Regions from separate parts of the Alteromonas sp. LMIT006 genome, predicted to be linked through region 1. Evidence: predicted binding sites of a transcription regulator. Region 1 holds the regulator's gene; the other holds the start of a gene.
What was found. Region 1 encodes sigma-54, which starts transcription at its own class of promoters, with help from an activator protein. Its sites were predicted from a motif close to GTTGGCACGNNNNTNGNNT; they were not measured.
Positions count from the first base shown of each region.

Region 2: glnA (glutamate--ammonia ligase) is a predicted target of sigma-54. The motif match lies at 1,921-1,939, and genes of this name have one in related genera.

Region 1 is NZ_CP101291.1:190,379-194,480, forward strand. Features, by position in the region: gene rapZ (RNase adapter RapZ) at 1-48, opposite strand, end outside; gene ptsN (PTS IIA-like nitrogen regulatory protein PtsN) at 69-512, opposite strand; gene hpf (ribosome hibernation promoting factor) at 515-802, opposite strand; gene NLG07_RS00885 (RNA polymerase factor sigma-54) at 831-2,288, opposite strand; gene lptB (LPS export ABC transporter ATP-binding protein) at 2,343-3,068, opposite strand; gene lptA (lipopolysaccharide transport periplasmic protein LptA) at 3,074-3,574, opposite strand; gene lptC (LPS export ABC transporter periplasmic protein LptC) at 3,590-4,102, opposite strand, start outside.
Region 2 is NZ_CP101291.1:82,319-86,420, forward strand. Features, by position in the region: gene typA (translational GTPase TypA) at 1-1,601, opposite strand, end outside; gene glnA (glutamate--ammonia ligase) at 2,039-3,448, shown strand; gene glnL (nitrogen regulation protein NR(II)) at 3,718-4,102, shown strand, end outside.

The DNA of each region.
Region 1 (4,102 bases):
AATCGATTTGCCCGAGCCTGAACGTCCACTGATAATAATGAGTTTCATATAGGCTCCTAAAGCTCGGGTTATTGCAATGCGTCGATGATTTGCTGTGGAATGGTAGCTGCGCGGATCTGACTGACTATGTGCTCATCATTGAGTTTTGCAGCAATGGCTGCGAGCGTTTGCAAGTGTCCTTCTATTTGCTCTTCGGGTACCAGAAGTGCGAAAAAAATATCGACGGGTTCATTATCTACCGCATCAAAATCCACACCCGGTTGTGTCGTTAAAACGACCGCGATCACTTCTTCAATATTGGCTAGACGACCATGCGGTATGGCAATCCCTTTGCCAATACCAGTTGACCCCATCTTCTCACGACCGACAAGACTTGCCAGTACTTCAGCTTGAGGCACATCTTCTAGCTGACTGGCAACGACTTGAGAAATGGTTTCTAAAATACGTTTCTTGCTTTGACAAGAGACCGCACATAAAGTGCGGTCTATATCGAGTAAATGTTGAATGCTCATGATTAATGACGCTGAAGCTTTTCCTTGTGCTTAATCACTTGACGATCCAGTTTGTCAATTAAACTATCAATCGCCGCATACATATCTTCGTGTTCAGAGGTTGCAAACACCTCACCACCATTGAGGTTCAATTTAGCTTCGGCTTTCTGTCGAATTTTTTCGACATTCAAAATCACTTGTACATTGTTGATATGGTCAAAATGACGCTCGAGTTTCTCAAATTTCGTATCAACATAATCCCGTAGTGAATCAGTAATTTCAACGTGGTGACCAGTCAGGTTTATTTGCATAATTGACTTCCTTTTTGTTTCATTGTTTTTAAACCAAGCTTTTGCGTTGGCTCGAAGATGGGATGTTCAAAGACTCCCGGTACTTTGCAATGGTTCGCCGCGCTACTTTGATACCTTGATCGGCTAACACTTCTGCAATCTTGTTATCGCTGAGCGGTTTCACTGTGTTTTCTGCCGCTACGAGCTTTTTAATTAATGCGCGAATCGCTGTTGATGAGCATTCACCACCGGATTCTGTTGCCACATGGCTAGAAAAGAAATATTTCAATTCAAAAATACCACGAGGCGTATGCATGTACTTTTGTGTAGTGACACGAGAGATAGTGGATTCGTGCATATCTACCATTTCAGCTACATCATTAAGCACCATTGGCTTCATCATCTCTGGACCGTGCTCAAAAAAACCTATTTGCTGTTGCACAATACAGTTTGCGACCTTAAGCAATGTGTCATTGCGAGATTCCAGGCTTTTAATAAACCATTTGGCCTCTTGTATGTGCGATTTGACAAACTGGCTATCTGCGCTATTGCGTGAGTTTTTACTCAATGCTGCATATTGTTGGTTAATATTTAACTTAGGTAAGCTATCAGGGTTAAGTTCGACTAACCAACGTCCGTTCTTTTTGACCACGCTCACATCGGGAATGATGTAAGATGGGGCCTCAGTTTGTATAACACTTCCCGGTCTTGGGTTAAGTGTCTGTAATAACAGCATTACTTCGCGTAGCTCTTGTTCTTTTAGACGCGTTTTGCGCATTAAAGTTCGATAATCTTTTGCTGCAAGCAAATCGCTGTATTCGGTAATAATGTCTTTTGCTTCTGCTAGATATGGTGTGTCTTGGTCAAACTGACGAAGCTGAATCAATAAGCATTCTTGTACATTCCGAGAACCGGAACCCACGGGATCAAACATCTGGACCCGCTTAAGGACACACTCAACTTCATCGAGTTCGACATCCTCAATATCAACAGCTTCAAGAATTTCTTCGGTTGAAGTCGTCAGATAACCGCTGTCATCAATGCTATCTATGATCGCGAACGCTATGGCACGGTCGGTGTCTGAAAAAGGGGTTAAATCTACCTGCCAAAGCAAATGGTCTTGAATATTCTCAGTCGTTTCACCTTGGTAAACACTATCATCGTCACCACCAACCGTGTTTGTCATCGGTGCAGGAGCTGAAGATGCACTGTAGTACTCATCCCAGGTACTGTCTAATGGCAAATCGTCCGATACATTATCGGATTCCAGCGCCTCATGAGATGAAATAGAATCAGCACTAGCGGATTCTTTATCTTGAGATTCGTCGAGTGATTCGGTATTGCTAGAAAAGTCGTCTTCCACTTCTAGTAGTGGATTTGCATCAAGAGCTTCTTGTATTTCTTGTTGTAAATCCAGTGTAGAAAGCTGTAGCAACTTAATCGCCTGCTGCAGTTGCGGCGTCATGGTAAGTTGTTGACTGAATTTTAGTTGCAGTGAGGGTCTCATCTATATCCTTAATCTAACCTAGCAGATAACATCCAAAATACCTGCATGTATTGATTATAGCCTAAATTGTTCCCCTAGGTATACTTCCTTAACTTTTTGATTATCAAGTACTTGCGAAGCTGTACCCGAAGCAATCAATTCCCCTTGGCTGACAATGTAGGCTTTTTCACACACATCAAGTGTTTCACGCACATTGTGATCTGTAATCAGTACACCTAAGCCTTTGTTTTTAAGTTGCTGAATAATGTGTTTGATATCCCCAACAGAAATTGGATCAACACCAGCAAAAGGTTCATCCAACAAAATAAACTTCGGATTGGCCGCCAATGCTCGAGCAATTTCAACACGGCGTCGTTCTCCACCAGATAAGGCCATACCCGCTGAATTGCGAATGTGATTAATATTAAACTCGTCAATTAGTGCGTCAGCTTCTGCTTCTCGCTGCTCTTGCGAGAGTTCTTTACGGGTTTGCAAAATCGCCATGATGTTGTCATAAACGCTTAATTTACGAAATACCGACGCTTCTTGAGGTAAATAACCAATACCCTGCCTAGCGCGTTCATGCATTGGATGATAAGTTAAATCTGTTTGATCTAAGGTAATTTCGCCCTTATCTAATGGCACAATACCGACAATCATATAAAAGGTCGTAGTCTTGCCTGCACCATTAGGCCCTAACAGACCGACTATTTGTCCTGACTCAACCTCTAAAGAAACATCCCGCACCACTTGTCGAGACTTATAAGACTTTGCGAGATGAGTTGCCTTGAGAATTGCCATAGTGTTTATTGCTCTTCTTTTTGTGGTGTTTTTTCAGCTTGAAAAACCGCTTTAACTCGACCTGAATCCCCATCGGTCCCAGAGGCGATTAATTGCTCATTGAGCATGTCAAAAATAATATTTTCTCCCGAAACCGTACTGGAATCCTGAGCTAACTGAGCACTTCCTGACAAGTTGATTTTTTTATCTTTTCGAGTATATCTAATTTCATTTCCCGATGCTTTAACGAGACTGCCATCCTGAGAGCGTTGCTCAAATGAGGCTGGGGTTCCTGTTGCGATAAACAGTTCGTTACCATCTCCCGCACTGGCATCGATCCGGACTTCATCTGCAGTAATTTTCAATGAACCTTGCGTAATCACGACGTTCTCTTTGTAGACCGCTACATCATTTAAGCCATCCACAAACTGCGTGACCGATTTGATTGTGATAGGTTGAGCAAAATCGCTTTGTTCCGCGTGCAAAACGCAACTCATAAAAACGGCAAAAATTAATATTAAACGCATGTTCATCTCGTTGACTTATTGGGTTGGTTTAAACTCAGTATGAGTATGTTCAAGTAATGCAAAGCGTTTTTGTGCTAAATTAGCATCTAAACCATTGCTGTGCATGGAAAATTCTTTACCACGCAACACTATCGCCGAGTTAGAACTCAACGCTTTGGTATCTAAATTCATCTCTATATATTCTGCACTAATTTGCTGAATAAAGTCTGTCTCATTTTGACTTTGGATGACAATATTATTTTCAAGTAGCATACGATTATCATCGTACAAGGTGCCCTCTTGCGCACTGATAATGTATTGGCTGCCATCTGCCAAAAAGATCGTATATCGCGGTTGGGTGAAGACCATAAAGCCCAATTCGGCGTAATGTTCCATTCTCTTAGCATTGATTTCGTGACTTATTAGGCCTGCTTCATTAAAGCGTTGCGAAAATAATTCTTCAGCTAAGTAGGTCGGGGTCAACAGAGAAGGTTGATTTTCATTGGTCTGTTGCTTGTTTGAATTCACAGAAATGGGCAAGTTATAAAC
Region 2 (4,102 bases), 110 kb from region 1:
CTGTGAATACCGATGATCATGCCTTCATAGACTTCAACACCATGGCCGATAAACAAGCGACCGCGCTCTTGTAAGTTAAACAATGCATTGGTCAATGCTTTACCTGCAGCATTGGCAATCAATACACCGTTCTTACGTTGGCCGATTTCACCACCTTTGTGTGGGCCGTAGTGGTCAAACGTGTGGTACAACAAACCAGAACCTGAAGTAAGAGTCATAAATTCAGTTTGGAAACCAATCAAACCGCGCGAAGGTACAATAAAGTCCATACGAATACGGCCTTTTCCATCTGGCGCCATATCGCGAAGCTCCGCTTTGCGAATACCTAGTTGCTCCATGATAGAACCTTGATGCTCTTCTTCACAGTCAACCGTTAACGTTTCAAACGGCTCTTGTAGCTCACCGTCAACTTCGCGCAAGATAACTTCCGGACGTGATACCGCAAGTTCATAGCCTTCACGACGCATGTTCTCAATCAAAATACCCAAGTGAAGTTCACCACGACCTGATACGCGGAATTTGTCTGGGTCACCAGTTTCTTCAACACGCAATGCTACGTTGTGAACCAGTTCAGTCTCCAAACGTTCTAGGATATTACGAGACGTAACATATTTACCTTCTTTACCCGCAAATGGAGAGGTGTTGACTTGGAACGTCATCGTCACCGTAGGCTCATCAACAGATAATGGAGGAAGTGCTTCAACCGCATTTACATCACAAACAGTGTCAGAGATTTTTAACTCACCTAACCCCGTAATGGCAATGATATCGCCTGCAGAAGCATTTGGCACTTCATGGCGTTCAAGGCCCAAATAACCCTGAATAATACCCACTTTAGCATTACGTGTTTTGCCATCTGCACCGATAATAGTGACTTGTTGATTTGGCTTAACTGAACCACGCTTAATACGACCAACCCCAATTACACCTAAGTAGGAGTTATAGTCAAGCTGTGAGATTTGCATTTGGAAGGCGCCTTCAGGGTCCGCTGCTGGCGGTGCGACTTTTTCAATAATGGCATCAAACAATGCCGTCATGTCTTCACCTTGCTCGTCTGCATCCATAGATGCCCAACCGTTAAGTGCAGAGGCGTATACCACATCAAAATCAAGTTGTTCGTCAGTCGCGCCAAGATTGTCAAATAAGTCAAATACCTGATCCATAACCCAATCAGGACGAGCGCCAGGCTTGTCAATTTTATTAATAACAACAATCGGCTTCAAACCTTGTGCAAACGCTTTCTGAGTAACAAAACGCGTTTGCGGCATTGGGCCTTCTTGTGCATCGACTAACAACAATACCGAGTCAGCCATCGACATAACACGTTCTACTTCGCCACCGAAATCAGCGTGCCCAGGAGTGTCGACGATGTTAATCCGATAATCGTTGTAATTAATTGCGGTGTTCTTGGCAAGGATGGTGATGCCACGCTCTTTTTCGATGTCATTGGAGTCCATGACGCGTTCTTCAGAATCGCCGCGACTTTCTAATGTGCCGGATTGCTGTAATAACTTGTCGACAAGGGTCGTTTTGCCGTGGTCAACGTGAGCAATAATTGCGATATTGCGTAACTTATCTAATGCGGTCTGAGGTGCAGACATGGTTTAACTCTCTATCTATGAAGGGTGAAAATGGGCCTGTCCCAATTTCGTGTGCGCGGATTGTACAGGGATTCACACAAATAAGCGAATAAATCCCGGCTAAATGTTTGTTAATGTTTTATGAATTTCTGGTAAATCTTCGACATGGGTCGTATAGTAATCATTGGATTTTTTGTCTACATTACGGAACTAAGCAACAACTCAACCGCTCTTGCACCAATCTGATACATTTTGCACCAAAATTGTGCAATCAAAGGTAAAACTCATCATATTTTTCGCAAGTGACCTCATGTAAGCCTTTAAAACCAAAGGCTTGCTACTTGGTATAATTATTGCTTAGATTGCGCTACATGACAAACCGCTTACTGCAAGTCCTGTCGTAGGGTGCGATCACCCAAGAATTTGTGTTTATTTTTGAAAGACTATTGGAGAAAAGAATGTCAATTGAGAAGGCGTTAGAACTGATCAAGGAAAGCGAAGCAAAATTTGTTGATCTTCGTTTTACAGACACTAAAGGTAAAGAACAGCACGTTTCTATTCCTACCCACCAAATCGACGAAGATTTCTTTGAAGAAGGCAAGATGTTCGATGGTTCATCGATTGCTGGTTGGAAAGGTATTAACGAATCAGACATGATTCTTATGCCAGACCCTGAAACCGTTGTGGTAGACCCATTTGCAGAAGAAACTCAAGTTAACATTCGCTGTGACATTCTTGAGCCAACCACGATGCAAGGCTATGACCGCGACCCACGTTCAGTAGCAAAACGCGCTGAAGAATACCTCAAGTCTACTGGTATTGGTGACACAGTATTATTTGGTCCAGAGCCAGAGTTCTTCTTGTTCAATGACGTAACGTTCCACACTGATATGGCCGGTTCCTTCTACGCAATCGATGATCCAGAAGCCAAGTGGAACTCAGGTGCTGAGTTTGAAGGCGGTAACAAAGGTCACCGTCCAGGCGTTAAAGGCGGTTACTTCCCAGTACCACCAGTCGATTCAGCACACGATATTCGTGCAGCAATGTGCTTAGTAATGGAAGAAATGGGCCTAACGGTTGAAGCGCATCACCACGAAGTGGCAACAGCTGGCCAAAACGAAATCGCTTGCTTATTTAACACTATGGTTAAGAAAGCGGACGAAATCCAAATCTACAAGTACGTTGTTCATAACGTTGCTGACGCATACGGCAAAACAGCAACCTTCATGCCGAAGCCATTAGTAGGCGATAACGGTTCTGGTATGCACTGTCACCAATCCATCAGCAAAGATGGCAAAAACATCTTCGCCGGTGATGCATATGCAGGCCTTTCTGAAGATGCTTTATTTTACATCGGCGGTATCATCAAGCACGCTAAAGCAATCAACGCATTTGCTAATGCATCGACTAACTCTTACAAGCGTTTGGTTCCTGGTTTTGAAGCACCTGTTATGTTGGCATACTCTGCACGTAACCGCTCTGCATCAATCCGTATCCCGTTCGTAACGTCTGACCGCGCACGTCGTATTGAAGTTCGCTTCCCTGACCCAACGGCTAACCCATACTTAGCATTTACGGCTATGTTGATGGCTGGCCTTGACGGAATCAAGAACAAGATTCACCCTGGCGATGCAGCGGATAAAGACTTATATGACTTACCAGCAGAAGAAGCAGCAGCGATTCCTACCGTTGCATCTTCACTAGAAGAAGCTCTTGCTGCACTTGATGCAGACCGTGAGTTCTTAACTGCCGGTGGCGTTATGTCTGACGATATGATTGATGCATACATCTCATTAAAGTCTGAAGAAGTTGAAAAACTTAACATGACAACTCACCCAGTTGAGTTCGACATGTACTACAGCGTGTAATTTCATACAAATTTACGTATTGTATTTGATACAAAGGCTTGCATTGGCAAGCCTTTTTTATGCTCACCAAATGCCTTTTTCAGCTCCAATTGAATAAAGTCGGAGAAAATGATGCGCTTTATAGAAGCACTAGATAATTCTGGCAAGGTTATTGCTGTGTCAGATCAGGTTATTTTTTATAAGCATCAAGCACGGATCCGATAAGACCTTTAGGGGAAAACAAGGAAAAACCGCTCGCATGGTGCACTAATTTGGTGCATAGTACCCAAATGAACTTTCAATATCATGCTCAACTATTCGATCATATGATTTCGGCGGTCTTGGTTATTAGCCGAGAGATGCAAGTGCTTTATGCTAATCAGGCCGCCTTAACTTTGCTCAATACCGGCTTAAACCAGTTGTATCGCTTTCATATTGACGAAATCATTGCTTTTAGCACTGTCAATCGAGACAAAATAAAAGGCGCCTTTAACACCCATGAAGGGTTTTCAGAGCCAGATATTGAAATCTGCTTGCACGATGAAAGAGTGCTGCGCTTTGATATCGCGGTAACTTACATAGAACTCGATGACGCCCCATGCTTAATGATAGAGGCTAAACACATTGACCAGCAAATGCGCATCAATCAAGAAAACTTACAACTTGCCCAACAAC